2 regions of the Streptomyces sp. NPDC003327 genome follow, and region 2 is predicted to be linked to the other one. Evidence: predicted binding sites of a transcription regulator. Region 2 holds the regulator's gene; the other holds the start of a gene.

Region 1 (8,328 bases), on a different contig from region 2:
ACGAGCACAGATGCCATGGGGCGAACCTAGCCCGTCCCGTAAACGCTCAAACGTACGTATACGGTCGGCGGTCGTACGGATACGGTCAGAGGTCGCGGTCAGAGGTCGCGGCGGCCGCGCATCGCCGCCTTCGCCACGATCCCCGTCCCCGCCAGCGCCGCGCCGAGCCCGCCGAGCAGCCACAGCCGCTCGGCGTTGCCGCCGGTCTCGGCCAGCTCGGGAAGCTCGGCCCGCACCGGTGGCGCCGGGCGGGAGACCGCCGCCGCGGGGGCGGCCGTGGCCAGGGGCAGGGTGAGCGAGAGGGAGCCCACGGTCAGTGCGGCGGCCGCGAGCGCCCGCGAGGCGAGGAGGTCGGCACGAGGCCGTGATCCGATGCGCATGAACATGAAAGGGCAATGTAGGCAAAACGGATCATCGGGCCGGGCTGCGCCACGCCGTCGGCCGCCGCATTACGCCACGCGGCGGCGCGCGCACTCCGCATCACGCCACGCGGCGGCGCGCGTACTCCGCATCACGCCACGCGGCGGCGCGCGTACTCCGCATCACGCCACGCGGCGGCGCGCGTACTCCGCGACCTCCGCCATCGGCGGCCGCTCCTCCGTGTCCACCGCGTACGTCCGCGGCACGAAGCCGTCCTCGCCCCGCTCGAACTGCGTGAGCACCGGCCGCACCAGATGCCCCCGCGACAGCCGCAGCTGCGCCGTCCGGTAGATCGCCGCCGCCATCCGGCCGAGCGCCTGCCCGTCCTGGTGCCGGTGCTTGCGCACCCCCACGTCCACCTGCGCCAGCGCGTCCAGGCCCACCGTGTGCAGCGCGTCGACCAGGAGCCCCAGCTCCACTCCGTAACCGACCGGGAAGGGCAGCCGCTCGAGGAGCGAGCGCCGCGCCGCGTACTCGCCGCCCAGCGGCTGGACGAACCCGGCCAGCTGCGGCCAGTGCAGATTGAGCAGCGGGCGCGCCACCAGCTCCGTCACCCGACCGCCCTGACCAGGGGTGTCGCCGAACGGGCGGTCGTACATCGCCTTGACGAAGTCCACGTCGGGGTCGGTGAGCAGCGGGCCGACGATCCCCGTCACGAAGTCCGCGGAGAAGTCCCGCAGGTCCGCGTCGACGAAGCAGACGACGTCCCCGCTCGTCACCATGAGTGACCGCCACAGGACCTCGCCCTTGCCCGGCACCGCCGGTATCCGCGGGAGCACGTCGTCGCGCGCGACCACCCGCGCCCCGGCGGCCGCCGCCACCTCCGCCGTACGGTCCGTGGAGCCCGAGTCGATCACCACCAGCTCGTCCACGAGCGGCACCGACTCGGTCATCAGCTCGCGCCGGATCACGGTCACGATGTCCCCGACCGTCGCCTCCTCGTTCAGCGCGGGCAGCACCACGCTGACCCGCGTCCCCCGCTTGGCGGCGAGGATCCGCTCCAGCGAACGGTCGGGCAGCGACCAGGACCGCCGGGCCAGCCAGCGCTCCACTTCTTCCAGCAACGTGATCTCCATCTCGCGGATCGGACGACCGTCTCCCACTTCGAGGCCTTCGGTTACAGTCTTGAACAACGCGGATCCCCGATGCATGTCGGGGTGCCGACCGCGTCTCACAATCGAATACCGCTCATCCAGAGGGGCAGAGGGATACGGCCCGTTGAAGCCCCGGCAACCCTCCAGTCGGTTTTCTCGTGCACGCGGGGTCCCCGGCTAGGGAAGGTGCCAAATCCGTCTCGCGGCGAAACGCGTCGTGAGGAAGATGAGGAGAAAGGGCCTCGCCTCCATGGCTGTACAGACTGTCGCACCCGCCACCCCCGTCGACCTCGGTCCCGCTTCCGGGCTCTCCTGTCGCGAATGCGGCGAGGTCTTCGCCCTCGGCCCGATCTTCGCCTGTGAGCTGTGTTTCGGACCGCTCGAAGTCGCCTACGACCTGCCGACCGGCGACCCGGAGGCCCTGCGCAAGCGGATCGAGGCCGGCCCCGCCAACATCTGGCGCTACGCCCCCCTGCTGCCCGTCCCCGCCGACGTCGCCGAGAAGCCGAACCTGAACCCGGGCTGGACCAAGCTCGTCCAGGCCGACAACCTCGCCCGCGCGATCGGCGTCGAGCCCGGCAAGCTCCACGTCAAGGACGACTCCGGCAACCCGACCCACTCCTTCAAGGACCGGGTCGTCGCCCAGGCCATCGAGGCCGCCCGCGCCTTCGGCTTCACCACCCTCTCCTGCTCCTCCACCGGCAACCTGGCCGGCGCCGTCGGCGCCGCCGCCGCCCGCGCCGGCTTCCGCTCCTGCGTGTTCATCCCGCACGACCTGGAGCAGGGCAAGGTCGTCATGGCCGGTGTCTACGGCGGTGACCTCGTCGCCATCGAGGGCAACTACGACGACGTCAACCGCTTCTGCTCGGAGCTCATCGGCGACCCGCTCGGCGAGGGCTGGGGCTTCGTGAACGTCAACCTCCGCCCGTACTACGGCGAGGGCTCCAAGACGCTCGCGTACGAGATCTGCGAGCAGCTCGGCTGGGTCATCCCGGACCAGCTGGTCATCCCGATCGCCTCCGGCTCCCAGCTCACCAAGATCGACAAGGGTCTGCAGGAGCTGATCAAGCTGGGCCTCGTCGAGGACAAGCCGTACAAGATCTTCGGCGCCCAGGCCGAGGGCTGCTCCCCGGTCTCCGCGGCCTTCAAGGCCGGCCACGACGTCGTACGGCCCCAGAAGCCGAACACCATCGCCAAGTCGCTGGCGATCGGCAACCCGGCCGACGGCCCGTACGTCCTGGACATCGCCCGCCGGACGGGCGGCGCCGTGGAGGACGTCAACGACGAGCAGGTCGTCGACGCGATCAAGCTGCTCGCCGAGACCGAGGGCATCTTCGCCGAGACGGCGGGTGGCGTGACCGTGGGCGTGACGAGGAAGCTCGTCGAGGCGGGCCTGATCGACCCGGCGCTCACCACCGTCGTCCTCAACACGGGCGACGGCCTCAAGACCCTGGACGCCGTGGCCGACGGCTCGCAGGCGACCGCCACCATCCGCCCGAGCCTGGACGCGTTCCGCGACGCGGGCCTGGCCCACTGAACGACCACCGAAAGGTTCGTGAACACATGGCCGTGAACGTCCGCATCCCCACCATCCTCCGCACCTACACGGGCGGGCAGTCCGAGGTGAAGGCCGAGGGCGCGACCCTCGCCGAGGTCATCGCGGACCTGGAGAAGAACCACACCGGCATCGCCGCCCGCGTCCTCGACGACCAGGGCAAGCTGCGCCGCTTCGTCAACGTGTACGTGAACGACGACGACGTGCGCTTCGAGCAGGGCCTGGAGACGGCGACCCCGGACGGCGCGGGCGTCTCGATCATTCCCGCCGTCGCCGGCGGCTGCTGATCCGGTCCGGTCCCCTTCTTCCTCTTCTTCCTCGAATTGCCCCTTCCGCGACAATAAGCGGAAGGGGCAATTCTGCATGGTTGAGCGCGGTAGAGTTAGGGAAGTCCCCTCCGCTGCTCATGCCGGGCGCATATGAGAATGCGTCCGCGCGCGACAAGAAGCAGCCAAAGTGTGTGCGCGTTGTGTACCTTCTGCGCCCTTTGCCGGGCCCGACTTGCCCCGGGATTCACGGGAATCGGATGAATTCGCCTTTACGGCCCGCCCAGAATTCTCGCTCGAATGACCTGTTGCAGAGGGCAGTTGGGCAGATACATTCAGCCGCGGTCGACGCGTTCCGGCGCAGGGTCTGACCCGGGTCCGCGAAGTGCGGTCCCGCGCAAGGGCCAGTAATAGGGGAGTTAGGCATGGCTCAGGGCACCGTCAAGTGGTTCAACGCGGAGAAGGGCTACGGCTTCATCGCGGTCGACGGTGGTGCGGATGTTTTCGTCCACTACAGCGCGATCCAGATGGATGGCTACCGCACCCTCGAAGAGGGCCAGCGGGTCGAGTTCGAGATCTCGCAGGGCCAGAAGGGTCCGCAGGCGGACATGGTCAAGCTCGCCGTCTGAGCGCGGCGCGATCGGCCACCGACGCACGCCGTCGAGGGGTCCGCATCCCGACCAGGGGATGCGGGCCCCTCGCGCGTTCCCTGAGCGCGGGTGGAGGCGCCCCCTGGCGAGAGGGGTCGATCCATGAGAGTCGCTTGCCCCCACCCGTCGCCCGACCGCCACCCCTCATCGACGTTCCTCCGGAACGGCTTGCACTCACATAGGTCGAGTGCTAATCATTGGCGTTAGCACTCGGAAGGTGAGAGTGCTACGAGGATCGAGCACGACGAGGTCGCCGGCCGGGTGGGGCAAGGAACCACACGGACTCCCGGAGGCCGTCCGTCGCGGGCGTCGGCGCGTTCCTGGAGCGTTATCCACCCCATGTCCGGGAGGACCACTTCACATGGCCAAGATCATCGCGTTCGACGAGGAGGCCCGGCGCGGTCTCGAGCGCGGCATGAACCAGCTCGCTGACGCCGTCAAGGTCACCCTCGGCCCCAAGGGCCGCAACGTCGTCCTCGAGAAGAAGTGGGGCGCCCCCACGATCACCAACGATGGTGTCTCCATCGCCAAGGAGATCGAGCTCGAGGACCCGTACGAGAAGATCGGCGCCGAGCTGGTCAAGGAAGTCGCCAAGAAGACGGACGACGTCGCCGGCGACGGTACGACCACCGCCACCGTCCTCGCCCAGGCGCTCGTCCGCGAGGGCCTCCGCAACGTCGCCGCCGGCGCCAACCCGATGGCTCTGAAGCGCGGCATCGAGAAGGCCGTCGAGGCCGTCTCCGGCGCCCTGCTCGAGCAGGCGAAGGATGTCGAGACCAAGGAGCAGATCGCTTCCACGGCCTCCATCTCCGCCGCCGACACCCAGATCGGCGAGCTCATCGCCGAGGCGATGGACAAGGTCGGCAAGGAAGGCGTCATCACCGTCGAGGAGTCGCAGACCTTCGGTCTCGAGCTCGAGCTCACCGAGGGCATGCGCTTCGACAAGGGCTACATCTCGGCGTACTTCGCCACCGACATGGAGCGTATGGAGGCGTCGCTCGACGACCCGTACCTCCTCATCGTCAACTCCAAGATCTCCTCGGTGAAGGACCTCCTTCCGCTTCTCGAGAAGGTCATGCAGTCCGGCAAGCCGCTGCTGATCATCGCCGAGGACGTCGAGGGCGAGGCCCTGTCGACCCTGGTCGTCAACAAGATCCGCGGCACCTTCAAGTCCGTCGCGGTCAAGGCCCCGGGCTTCGGCGACCGTCGCAAGGCCATGCTGAACGACATCGCCATCCTCACCGGCGGCACGGTCATCTCCGAGGAGGTCGGCCTCAAGCTGGAGAACGCGGGCCTCGACCTGCTGGGCCGCGCCCGCAAGGTCGTCATCACCAAGGATGAGACCACCATCGTCGACGGTGCCGGTGACAGCGAGCAGGTCGCCGGTCGCGTGAACCAGATCCGTGCCGAGATCGAGAACTCCGACTCGGACTACGACCGCGAGAAGCTCCAGGAGCGCCTCGCGAAGCTGGCCGGCGGCGTGGCCGTCATCAAGGCCGGTGCCGCGACCGAGGTCGAGCTCAAGGAGCGCAAGCACCGCATCGAGGACGCCGTCCGCAACGCGAAGGCGGCCGTCGAGGAGGGCATCGTCGCCGGTGGTGGCGTGGCCCTGCTGCAGGCCTCCAACGTCTTCGAGAAGCTCGAGGGCGACCTCACGGGCGACGAGGCCACGGGTGCCGCGATCGTGAAGCTGGCCCTGGAGGCCCCGCTGAAGCAGATCGCCGTCAACGCCGGCCTCGAGGGCGGCGTCGTGGCGGAGAAGGTCCGCAACCTGCCCGTCGGCCACGGCCTGAACGCCGCGACCAACGAGTACGTCGACCTCATCGCCGAGGGCATCATCGACCCGGCGAAGGTCACGCGCTCCGCGCTGCAGAACGCCGCGTCGATCGCCGCGCTCTTCCTCACCACCGAGGCCGTCATCGCCGACAAGCCGGAGAAGGCCGCCGCGCCGGCCGGCGGCGGCATGCCGGGCGGTGACATGGACTTCTGATCCTCCGGGATCGGCGGTTCATCGCTCGACGGTTCCTCGCCCGAGGCGGGCCGAACCGAGTGGAACGCGACGAGGGCGGCACCCCCACCAGGGGGTGCCGCCCTCGGGCGTTGTCCGGACCGGTGCCGGCCCCGTGCCGGACCGGTGCCGGTCCCGTGCCGGACCGGTGCCGGTCCCGTGCCGGACCGGTGCCGGTCCCGTGCCGGACCGGTGCCGGTCCCGGTTCCGGACCCGCGCCCGGCAGTCGAACCCGGCAGTCGAACGTGTTCACTCGCTTTGTTCGATTGCCGGGGTGATCCTGGAATGGCCCCTTCGTGAAGGGATACGACGATGGTCACCCTCCTGACGACCCCGGCCGACCGCGAGCTGGTCATCACCCGCACGTTCGACGCCCCGCCCCAGCGGGTCTGGGACGCCTGGACCCGCCCCGAGGAGGTCCGCGTCTGGTACGGCGTCTCCGCGCTGACCACCACGGTCGTCGACATCGACCTGCGGATCGGTGGCGCCTGGCGCTGGGGCCAGCGCGCCCCGGACGGGCAGGAGTTCGTGTTCTCCGGGACGTACGAGGACATCGTCCCGGCCGAGCGGCTCGACTACACCGAGACCTTCGAGCAGATGCCGGACGCCCCGCCGGTCCGGGTCACGCTCACCTTCGACACGACGCCCGACGGCGGCACGGCCCTGACCAGCACGTCCTTCTGGCCCTCCAACGAGACCCGCGACCAGGCGCTCGCGGCGGGCATGGAGACGGGCGTCCGGGAGCAGTACGACCGCCTGGCGGCACACCTGCGGTCCGGGCGGTAGCGGACCCGGTCCCCGGGGGCGGGCAGGCGGGCGGGGCCCCTCGGACTGCGCTGACGGCGAACTCCGCGCCTCAGGAGGGAGCCCGGGTGATCAACTGGCCGCATGGACCTACTGATTCTGGGCGGGACGGCCTGGCTCGGCCGGGAGACCGCACGACAGGCGCTGGCCCGCGGCCACGCCGTGACCTGCCTCGCGCGCGGCGAGAGCGGCGGCGTCGCCGAAGGAGCGCGGCTCGTCGCGGCGGACCGGAGCGCCCCGGGGGCGTACGACGAACTGCTCGACCGTGACTGGGACGCGGTCGTCGAGGTCTCGTGGCAGCCCGCCTTCGTGCGGGAGGCGCTCGACGCGCTCGCCGGGCGCGCCCGGCACTGGACGTACGTCTCGTCCGTCAGCGCCTACGCCTTCCACGGGACGCCCGGCGCCGACGAGTCCGCCGCGCTGCTGCCCCCGACCGACCAGGAGCGGGTGGGCCGCGAGACGTACGGCGAGGCGAAGGTGGCCTGCGAGCTCGCCACCGCGGCAGCCGTCGGCGACCGGCTCCTGACCGCCCGGGCCGGCCTCATCGGCGGCCCCGGCGACCACACCGACCGTACCGGCTACTGGCCCGCCCGCGCGGCGCGCGCCCCGGAGGAGCCGCTGCTGGTGCCGGACCTCCCGCAGCTGCCCACGCAGATCGTCGACGTCCGTGACCTGGCCGCGTGGCTGCTCGACGCGGCCGAGGCGAAGACCACCGGCACGTACGACGCGGTGGGTCCCGTCGTGCCCTTCCCCGAGTGGATCGAGCTGTGCCGCGCGGTGGCCGGGCACACGGCGCCGGTCGTCCGCGCCGACTCGGCCCTCCTCGTCGAGCGGGGCGTCGGCCAGTGGGCGGGGCCCGATGCGCTGCCGCTGTGGGTGCACGAGGCGGACTGGCACGGCAGCCGCTCGGGCGCGGCCGCGGTCGCCGCGGGACTGCGCAACCGCCCGCGCGAGGAGATGGTCGCGGACACCCTGGCGTGGGAGCGCGAGCAGGGCCTCGACCGCGCACGCCGCGCGGGCCTCGGCGCGGAACGGGAGCGCGAGCTGCGCGCGTCGCTGTAGGGGGTACGGGGCGACAGCCGAGGGCCCCGTGGCGAGGGCTCGGTGGCGGCGGGGTCCGGCGGCGAGCGGCCCGGTGGGTGGCGGGGCCCCGTGGCGAGGGCCCCGTGGCGGCGGGGTTCCGGACCCTACGGGGCGACGAGTGCAGGGTCCTGGCCGGAGCGGCGGAGCGCGTCGGTGACGAAACCGTTCGCCTTCAGCTCCGCCACCACGGACCGCAGGAACGCCACGGTCTGCGGGGTCCGCGCGACCGTCGTCCCCACCGCCTGGCGGATCTCCATGAACCGCCCGTCGATCAGCCGTACGTCGTCGTGCGCGGCGACGTACGCGACCATCGGCTGCCGGATCCCGGCGCCCGCCTCCAGGCCCTCCTCCCGGAACACGTCCACGCCCTCCGCGCCGCGCACCACGCGCGCGTGGGCCAGTTCCCGGGACAGGAACAGGTCGTAGGCCGACCCCTGCTTGACCCCGA
Region 2 (8,328 bases):
CTACCCGCAGACCAACGCCGACGAGTCCGCCTTCATCCTCTCCGACTCCGAGTCGAAGGTGCTGATCGCGGAGAACGCCGCCCAGCTCGCCAAGGCCGTCGAGCGCCGCGCCGACCTGCCCGGCCTCCACCACGTCGTCGTCATCGACGCCGAGGGCGTCGACACCTCCGACGAGTGGGTCCTCAGCCTCGCCGACCTGGAGGCGCGCGGCGCCGCGTACCTGGAGAAGCACCCCGAGGCCGTGAAGGAGCGGGTCGCGGCCATCTCCTCCGACCAGCTCGCCACCCTCATCTACACCTCCGGCACCACCGGCCGCCCCAAGGGCGTCCGCCTGCCGCACGACAACTGGTCGTACATGGCCAAGGCGATCGCCGCCACCGGCCTCGTCACGAAGGACGACGTCCAGTACCTCTGGCTGCCGCTCGCGCACGTCTTCGGCAAGGTGCTGACCTCCGGCCAGATCGAGGTCGGCCACGTCACCGCCGTCGACGGCCGCGTCGACAAGATCATCGAGAACCTGCCGGTCGTCCAGCCCAGCTACATGGCGGCCGTGCCCCGCATCTTCGAGAAGGTCTACAACGGGGTCGCCGCCAAGGCGCGGGCCGGCGGCGGCGCCAAGTACAAGATCTTCCAGTGGGCCAGCGGCGTCGCCCGCGAGTACGCCAAGGTCACCCAGGACAACTTCCGCCGCACCGGCACCGCCTCCGCGCCCTTCGGCCTCACCGCCAAGCACAAGGTCGCCGACGCCCTCGTCTACGCCAAGATCCGCGACGCCTTCGGCGGCAACCTGCGCGCCTGCGTCTCCGGCTCCGCCGCCCTCGCCCCCGAGATCGGCTACTTCTTCTCCGGCGCCGGCATCCACATCCTGGAGGGCTACGGCCTCACCGAGTCCTCCGCCGCCTCCTTCGTCAACCCCGGCGAGGCCTACCGCACCGGCACCGTCGGCAAGCCGCTCCCCGGCACCGAGGTCCGCATCGCCGACGACGGCGAGATCCTGCTGCGCGGTCCCGGCATCATGGAGGGCTACCACGGCCTGCCGGAGAAGACCGCCGAGGTCCTGGAGTCCGACGGCTGGTTCCACACCGGGGACATCGGCGAACTCTCCGCCGACGGCTACCTCCGGATCACCGACCGCAAGAAGGACCTCATCAAGACCTCCGGCGGCAAGTACATCGCCCCGGCCGAGGTCGAGGGCCAGTTCAAGGCCGTCTGCCCGTTCGTCTCCAACATCCTCGTCCACGGCGCCGACCGGAACTTCTGCACCGCGCTCATCGCCCTCGACGAGCCCGCCATCCTCGGCTGGGCCGCCGACCACGGCCTCGCGGGCAAGCCGTACGCCGAGGTCGTCGCCGCGCCCCAGACGCAGAAGCTGATCCAGGGGTACGTCGACCGCCTCAACGAGGGCCTCCAGCGCTGGCAGACGATCAAGAAGTTCCGGCTCCTGCCGCGCGACCTCGACATCGAGCACGGCGAGCTCACCCCGTCCCTGAAGCTCAAGCGACCCGTGGTCGAGCGGACCTACAAGGACCTCATCGACGAGATGTACGCCGGGTCGCGCGAGGCCTGAGCCGACGGCCGCGAGGCTGCCCGCGCCCACGGCCGCGAGGCCAGGGCCCACGGCGGCCGCGGAGCCACCGCGGGCAGTACGGGACAATGGGCTCATGCCTTCCGTACTGCCCGATGGTGAGCCCATGCCCGAGGACGGGGCGCTGCCCGCGCACGCCCTGCGAGGGGCGGGGGAGCGACCGCTCGGGTTCTATCTGCACGTGCCGTACTGCGCCACGCGGTGCGGCTACTGCGACTTCAACACGTACACCGCGAGCGAGCTGCGCGGTGCGGGCGGCGTGCTCGCCTCCCGCGACAACTACGCCGGACAGGTCGTCGAGGAGATCCGGCTCGCCCGGAAGGTCCTCGGCGACGACCCCAGGCCGGTGCGGACCGTGTTCGTCGGCGGCGGGACGCCGACGCTGCTCGCCGCGGGCGACCTCGTACGGATGCTGGGGGCGATCCGTGACGAGTTCGGGCTCGCCGACGACGCCGAGGTCACCACCGAGGCCAACCCGGAGTCCGTCGACCCCGCCTACCTCGCCGAGCTGCGGGCCGGCGGCTTCAACCGGATCTCCTTCGGGATGCAGAGCGCCCGGCAGCACGTCCTCAAGGTCCTCGACCGCACCCACACCCCCGGACGCCCCGAGGCGTGCGTCGCCGAGGCGCGCGCGGCGGGCTTCGAGCACGTCAACCTCGACCTGATCTACGGCACCCCCGGCGAGTCCGACGACGACTGGCGGGCCTCCCTGGACGCGGCCATCGGCGCCGGACCCGACCACGTCAGCGCCTACGCCCTGATCGTCGAGGAGGGCACGCAGCTGGCACGCCGCATCCGGCGCGGCGAGGTGCCGATGACCGACGACGACGTGCACGCCGACCGGTACCTGATCGCCGAGGAGGCCTTCGAGGCGGCGGGCTTCTCCTGGTACGAGGTCTCCAACTGGGCCACCTCGGAGGCCGGGCGCTGCCTCCACAACGAGCTGTACTGGCGCGGCGCCGACTGGTGGGGCGCCGGCCCCGGCGCCCACTCGCACGTGGGCGGCGTCCGGTGGTGGAACGTGAAGCACCCGGGCGCGTACGCCGCCGCGCTCGGCGCCGGGAAGTCACCGGGCGCCGGCCGGGAGGTCCTCTCGGACGAGGACCGGCGCGTGGAGCGCATCCTGCTGGAGCTGCGGCTGCGCGAGGGCGTCGAGCTGTCGCTGCTGCGGCCGGCGGGGCTCGCGGCGGCCGCACGGGCGCGTGCGGACGGGCTTCTCGACGCCGGGCCGTACGAAGCCGGGCGCGCGGTGCTGACCCTGCGGGGACGGCTGCTCGCCGACGCCGTGGTGCGGGACCTGGTGGACTAGGGCGCTTCTTCCGGATCGGGCCGGGCTCGCGACACCGGGCGTCGGGAGCCCGGCGAGATCCGGAAGAGACGGCCTAGCCGGGCCCGGCCGTGACGAAGTCGATCAGTTCCTCCACCCGGGCGAGGAGCGCCGGTTCCAGGTCCTTGTAGGAGTGGACCCGGTCCAGGATCGCCTGCCAGACGGCGCCCGTGTTCTCGTGCGGCCAGCCGAGCGCCCGGCACACGCCCGTCTTCCAGTCCTGGCCGTGCGGGACCTTCGGCCAGGCCGGGATGCCCAGGGAGGACGGCTTCACGGCCTCCCAGACGTCGATGTAGGGGTGGCCGACCACCAGGACGTCCGGGCCCGTCACCCGCGCGGCCAGGCGGGACTCCTTCGAGCCCGGCACCAGGTGGTCCACCAGGACCCCCAGCCGGGCGTCCGGTGCCGGGGCGAACTCCGCGACGATCGACGGGAGGTCGTCCACGCCCTCCAGGTACTCCACGACCACGCCCTCGATCCGCAGGTCGTCGCCCCACACCCGCTCGACGAGCTCGGCGTCGTGGCGGCCCTCCACGTAGATGCGGCCCGCACGGGCCACCCGCGCCCGCGCGCCCGGGACCGCGATCGAGCCGGAGGCCGTACGGGCGGGGCGGGCCGGGCCGCCGGGGGCGGGGCGGACGAGCGTGACGACCCGCCCCTCCAGGAGGAAGCCGCGCGGGTCCATCGGGAAGACCCGGTGCTTGCCGAACCGGTCCTCCAGGGTCACCGTGCCCGCCTCGCAGCGGACGACCGCCCCGCAGAAGCCCGTCGCGACCTCCTCCACCACCAGGTCGAGGTCGGCCGGGACCTCGGGTACGGGCGCGGAACGCTTCCAAGGGGGCGTCAGATCCGGGTTGTAGCTGCGCATTCGGGCGACGTTAGGCCACGGAGAAGCGCCGTGCCAGTTCATCGCGCTGGCGTCGTACGAACGCGGCGTCGACCACCGCCCCGTGCCCGGGCACGTACACCGCGTCCTCGCCGCCCAGCGCGAGGAGCCGGTCCAGCGCGTCCGGCCAGCGGGACGGGATCGCGTCCGGGCCCGCCTGCGGCTCGCCCGACTCCTCCACCAGGTCCCCGCAGAACACGACCTCGCGCTCGCCCGGCACCAGGAGCACCAGGTCGTGGCCGGTGTGGCCGGGGCCCACGTTCGCCAGGAGCACCTGCCGGCCGCCCAGGTCGAGCGTCCACTCGCCGGTGACCGTGTGGCCCGGGGACACCAGGGCCGCGACGGCCTCCTCGGCGGCCCGCGCGTCCACCCCCTGCCGTACCGCGTCCGCAAGGAGCCCCTCGCGCTCGCCCGCCCGGCGCAGCAGCCCGTCCACGCCGACCGCGCCGAAGACCTCCGCTCCCGCGAACGCCGCGGTGCCGAGGACGTGGTCGAAGTGCGGATGGCTCAGTGCGATGTGCGTCACTCTCCGGCCGCCGGTCAGCCCCTCGATCTGCTCCCGCAGCCCGGCGCCCTCGGCGAGGGTCGAGCCGGTGTCGTAGAGCAGTACGGCCCGTTCTCCCAGGACCAGTCCGGCCGTCGCGTCCCAGCCGGGGAGCCGTCGCCTGCCCACCCCGTCCGAGAGCCCTTCCCATCCCCACGCTGCCCAGTCGATCTCCATGGGGCGACGCTAGCGGGTCCGCCTCCTTGCCAGGAGCGACGGGCCCGGCCGTACACTGGCCGGGGGATTCCTGGCACTCGGACGGGTCGAGTGCCAAAAGCGGAGCAACCGGGAACGACGACAGCTGGAGGTGTGCGCCATGCTCAGCGAACGCAGACTCGAGGTGCTGCGCGCCATCGTCCAGGACTACGTCGGCACGGAGGAGCCCGTCGGCTCCAAGGCGCTCACGGAACGCCACAAGCTCGGCGTGTCGCCCGCCACCGTGCGCAACGACATGGCCGTCCTGGAGGACGAGGGATACATCGCCCAGCCGCACACCAGCGCGGGCCGCATCCCCACCGACAAGGGCTACCGCCTCTTCGTGGACCGGCTGGCCGGCGTCAAGCCGCTGTCCACCCCGGAGCGGCGGGCCATCCACAACTTCCTGGACGGCGCGGTCGACCTCGACGACGTCGTCGGCCGGACGGTCCGGCTGCTCGCCCAGCTGACCCGGCAGGTCGCCGTCGTCCAGTACCCCTCGCTGACCCGGTCGACCGTCCGGCACGTCGAGCTGCTCTCGCTGGCCCCGGCCCGCCTGATGCTCGTCCTCATCACGGACACCGGCCGGGTCGAGCAGCGGGTCATCGACTGCCCGGCGCCCTTCGGCGAGACCTCCCTCGCCGACCTGCGGGCCCGGCTCAACAGCCGGGTCGTCGGCCGTCGCTTCGCCGACGTGCCGCAGCTGGTGCAGGACCTCCCCGAGTCCTTCGAGGAGCCCGAGGACCGCGCCACGGTCTCCACCGTGCTCGCGACCCTCCTCGAAAGCCTCGTGGAGGAACACGAGGAGCGGCTGATGATCGGCGGCACCGCCAATCTCACCCGCTTCGGACACGACTTCCCCCTGACGATCAGGCCCGTCCTGGAGGCCCTCGAGGAGCAGGTCGTGCTCCTCAAGCTCCTCGGCGAGGCCAAGGAATCGGGCATGACCGTACGCATCGGGCACGAGAACGCCCACGAGGGACTGAACTCCACGTCCGTCGTCTCGGTCGGCTACGGTTCGGGCGGCGAAGCAGTCGCCAAACTCGGCGTGGTCGGACCGACCCGCATGGACTACCCCGGAACGATGGGAGCGGTACGCGCAGTGGCACGTTACGTCGGACAGATCCTGGCGGAGTCGTAAGTGGCCACGGACTACTACGCCGTACTCGGCGTACGCCGCGACGCGTCCCAGGACGAGATCAAGAAGGCCTTCCGCCGACTGGCCCGCGAGCTTCACCCGGACGTCAACCCGGACCCGAAGACGCAGGAGCGGTTCAAGGAGATCAACGCGGCCTACGAGGTCCTCTCGGACCCGCAGAAGAAGCAGGTCTACGACCTCGGCGGCGACCCGCTCTCCGCCTCGGGCGGCGGCGGCGCGGGCGGCTTCGGAGCCGGCGGCTTCGGCAACTTCTCGGACATCATGGACGCGTTCTTCGGCACGGCCTCGCAGCGCGGACCGCGCTCGCGGACCCGCCGCGGCCAGGACGCCATGATCCGCCTGGAGATCGACCTCAACGAGGCGGCCTTCGGCACCACCAAGGACATCCAGGTCGACACGGCGGTCGTCTGCACCACCTGTTCGGGTGAGGGCGCGGCCCCCGGCACGTCCGCCCAGACCTGTGACATGTGCCGCGGCCGCGGCGAGGTCTCCCAGGTCACCCGGTCCTTCCTGGGCCAGGTCATGACCTCCCGGCCCTGCCCCCAGTGCCAGGGCTTCGGCACCGTCGTCCCGACCCCGTGCCCCGAGTGCGCGGGCGACGGCCGGGTGCGGTCCCGCCGCACCCTCACGGTCAAGATCCCGGCCGGCGTCGACAACGGCACCCGCATCCAGCTCGCGGGCGAGGGCGAGGTGGGCCCCGGTGGCGGCCCCGCCGGCGACCTGTACGTCGAGATCCACGAGACCCCGCACGAGGTCTTCCAGCGGCGCGGCGACGACCTGCACTGCACGGTCACCATCCCGATGACCGCGGGCGCGCTCGGCACGAAGGTGCCGCTGCAGACCCTCGACGGCGTCGAGGAGATCGACATCCGCCCGGGCACCCAGTCCGGCCAGTCGATCCCGCTCCACGGGCGCGGCGTGACGCACCTGCGCGGCAACGGGCGCGGCGACCTCATCGTCCACGTCGAGGTCCAGACGCCGAGCAAGCTCGACGCCGAGCAGGAACGGCTCCTGCGCGAACTGGCCAAGCTGCGCGGCGAGGAACGCCCCACGGGCCAGTTCCAGCCGGGACAGCAGGGCCTGTTCTCCCGCCTGAAGGACGCGTTCAACGGGCGCTGAGGTCCCGACACAGCGGGACGCGTTCAACGGGCGCTGAGCAGTCACGTTCGGGATCAGGGGCGGCACTCCGGTGCCGCCCCTTTTCCTTGCCCGCGGGGGCGACATGACACGATGCCCGTATGTCCACCACCGCACTGAACGATCTCTCGCGCTTTCCGATCGTGCAGGCCCCCATGGCGGGTGGCGCCTCCTGTCCCGAGCTCGTCGGGGCCGTCTGCGAGGCCGGGGCGCTCGGCTTCCTCGCCGCCGGGTACAAGACGGCCGGCGGGCTCTACCAGGAGATCAAGCAGGTGCGCCGGCTCACCGCCCGGCCGTTCGGCGTCAACGTGTTCATGCCCTCCGGCGGGCGGCCCGCCGACCCCGCGGCCGTCGAGGTCTACCGGCACCAGCTCGCTGGCGAGGCGACCTGGTACGAGACGCAGCTCGGCGAGACCGACGAGGGCCGCGACGACGCGTACGACGCCAAGCTGGCCATCCTCCTGGAGGACCCGGTGCCCGTCGTCTCCTTCACCTTCGGCTGCCCGGCGCCCGATACCCTCGCCTCCCTCGCCCGCGCCGGTACGTACACGATCGTCACCGTCACCTCCGCCGACGAGGCCCTCGCCGCCGAGGGCGCGGGCGCCGACGCCGTCTGCGTCCAGGGCGTCGAGGCCGGCGGCCACCAGGGCACCCACCGCGACGACTCCTCCGACGAGGGCGACCCCGGCACCGGGCTGCTGACCCTGATCACCCGGGTCCGCGAACGCGTCGCGCTGCCGATCGTCGCCGCCGGCGGCATCATGCGCGGCGCCCAGATCGCCGCCGTCCTCGCCGCGGGCGCCGAGGCCGCCCAGCTGGGCACCGCGTTCCTCGTCTGCCCCGAGTCGGGCGCCCACCCCCTGCACAAGCGGGCCCTGACCGACCCCCTCTTCACCCGCACCGAGCTGACCCGGGCCTTCTCCGGGCGCCCGGCGCGCGGGCTCGTCAACCGGTTCGTGCGCGAGCACGGGCCGTACGCCCCCGCCGCGTACCCCGAGATCCACCACCTCACCGCCCCGCTGCGCAAAGCCGCCGCGACCGCCGGCGACGCGCAGGGCATGGCCCTGTGGGCCGGCCAGGGCCACCGGCTCGCCCGCGAGCTGCCCGCCGGGCAGCTCGTCGAGGTGCTGGCCGCCGAACTCGACACCGCACTCTCCGAGCTGGACCGCAGGAGCGCCTCATGACCGCACCCGTCTTCGTCGTCGACTCCCTCCCCGACACCCGGCAGTTCGTCCTGGACGGGCCCGAGGGACGGCACGCCGTCTCCGTGAAGCGGCTGGAGCCGGGGGAGGCCGTCGTCCTCACCGACGGCCGGGGCCGCTGGGCCGACTGCGTCGTCTCGGCCGTCGAGGGCAAGGACCGGCTGACCGTGGAGGCCTCGGCCGTCCACGAGGACCCGGCGGAGGAGCCGCGCGTCACCGTCGTCCAGGCGCTGCCCAAGGGCGACCGGGGCGAACTCGCCGTGGAGACCATGACGGAGACCGGCGTCGACGCG

The links. Region 2 encodes HrcA, which represses chaperone genes, less so after heat shock. Its sites were predicted from a motif close to TTNGCACTCNGNNNNNCNGAGTGCNAA; they were not measured.
Region 1: groL (chaperonin GroEL) is a predicted target of HrcA. The motif match lies at 4,153-4,179, and genes of this name have one in related genera.

Annotation. Positions count from the first base shown of each region.
Region 1 covers NZ_JBSFSA010000003.1:175,022-183,349, reverse strand. Annotated here, with positions in the region: gene ACWDVG_RS03995 (alpha,alpha-trehalose-phosphate synthase (UDP-forming)) at 1-17, opposite strand, end outside; gene ACWDVG_RS03990 (hypothetical protein) at 99-386, opposite strand; gene ACWDVG_RS03985 (glucosyl-3-phosphoglycerate synthase) at 543-1,484, opposite strand; SAM riboswitch class I at 1,606-1,747, shown strand; gene thrC (threonine synthase) at 1,741-3,051, shown strand; gene ACWDVG_RS03975 (MoaD/ThiS family protein) at 3,078-3,356, shown strand; gene ACWDVG_RS03970 (cold-shock protein) at 3,761-3,964, shown strand; gene groL (chaperonin GroEL) at 4,347-5,975, shown strand; gene ACWDVG_RS03960 (SRPBCC domain-containing protein) at 6,306-6,779, shown strand; gene ACWDVG_RS03955 (NAD-dependent epimerase/dehydratase family protein) at 6,882-7,859, shown strand; gene ACWDVG_RS03950 (transporter substrate-binding domain-containing protein) at 7,985-8,328, opposite strand, start outside.
Region 2 covers NZ_JBSFSA010000001.1:163,160-171,487, reverse strand. Annotated here, with positions in the region: gene ACWDVG_RS00835 (AMP-dependent synthetase/ligase) at 1-1,567, shown strand, start outside; gene hemW (radical SAM family heme chaperone HemW) at 1,662-2,894, shown strand; gene ACWDVG_RS00825 (DUF3097 domain-containing protein) at 2,968-3,780, opposite strand; gene ACWDVG_RS00820 (MBL fold metallo-hydrolase) at 3,791-4,519, opposite strand; gene hrcA (heat-inducible transcriptional repressor HrcA) at 4,659-5,678, shown strand; gene dnaJ (molecular chaperone DnaJ) at 5,679-6,815, shown strand; gene ACWDVG_RS00805 (nitronate monooxygenase) at 6,935-8,017, shown strand; gene ACWDVG_RS00800 (16S rRNA (uracil(1498)-N(3))-methyltransferase) at 8,014-8,328, shown strand, end outside.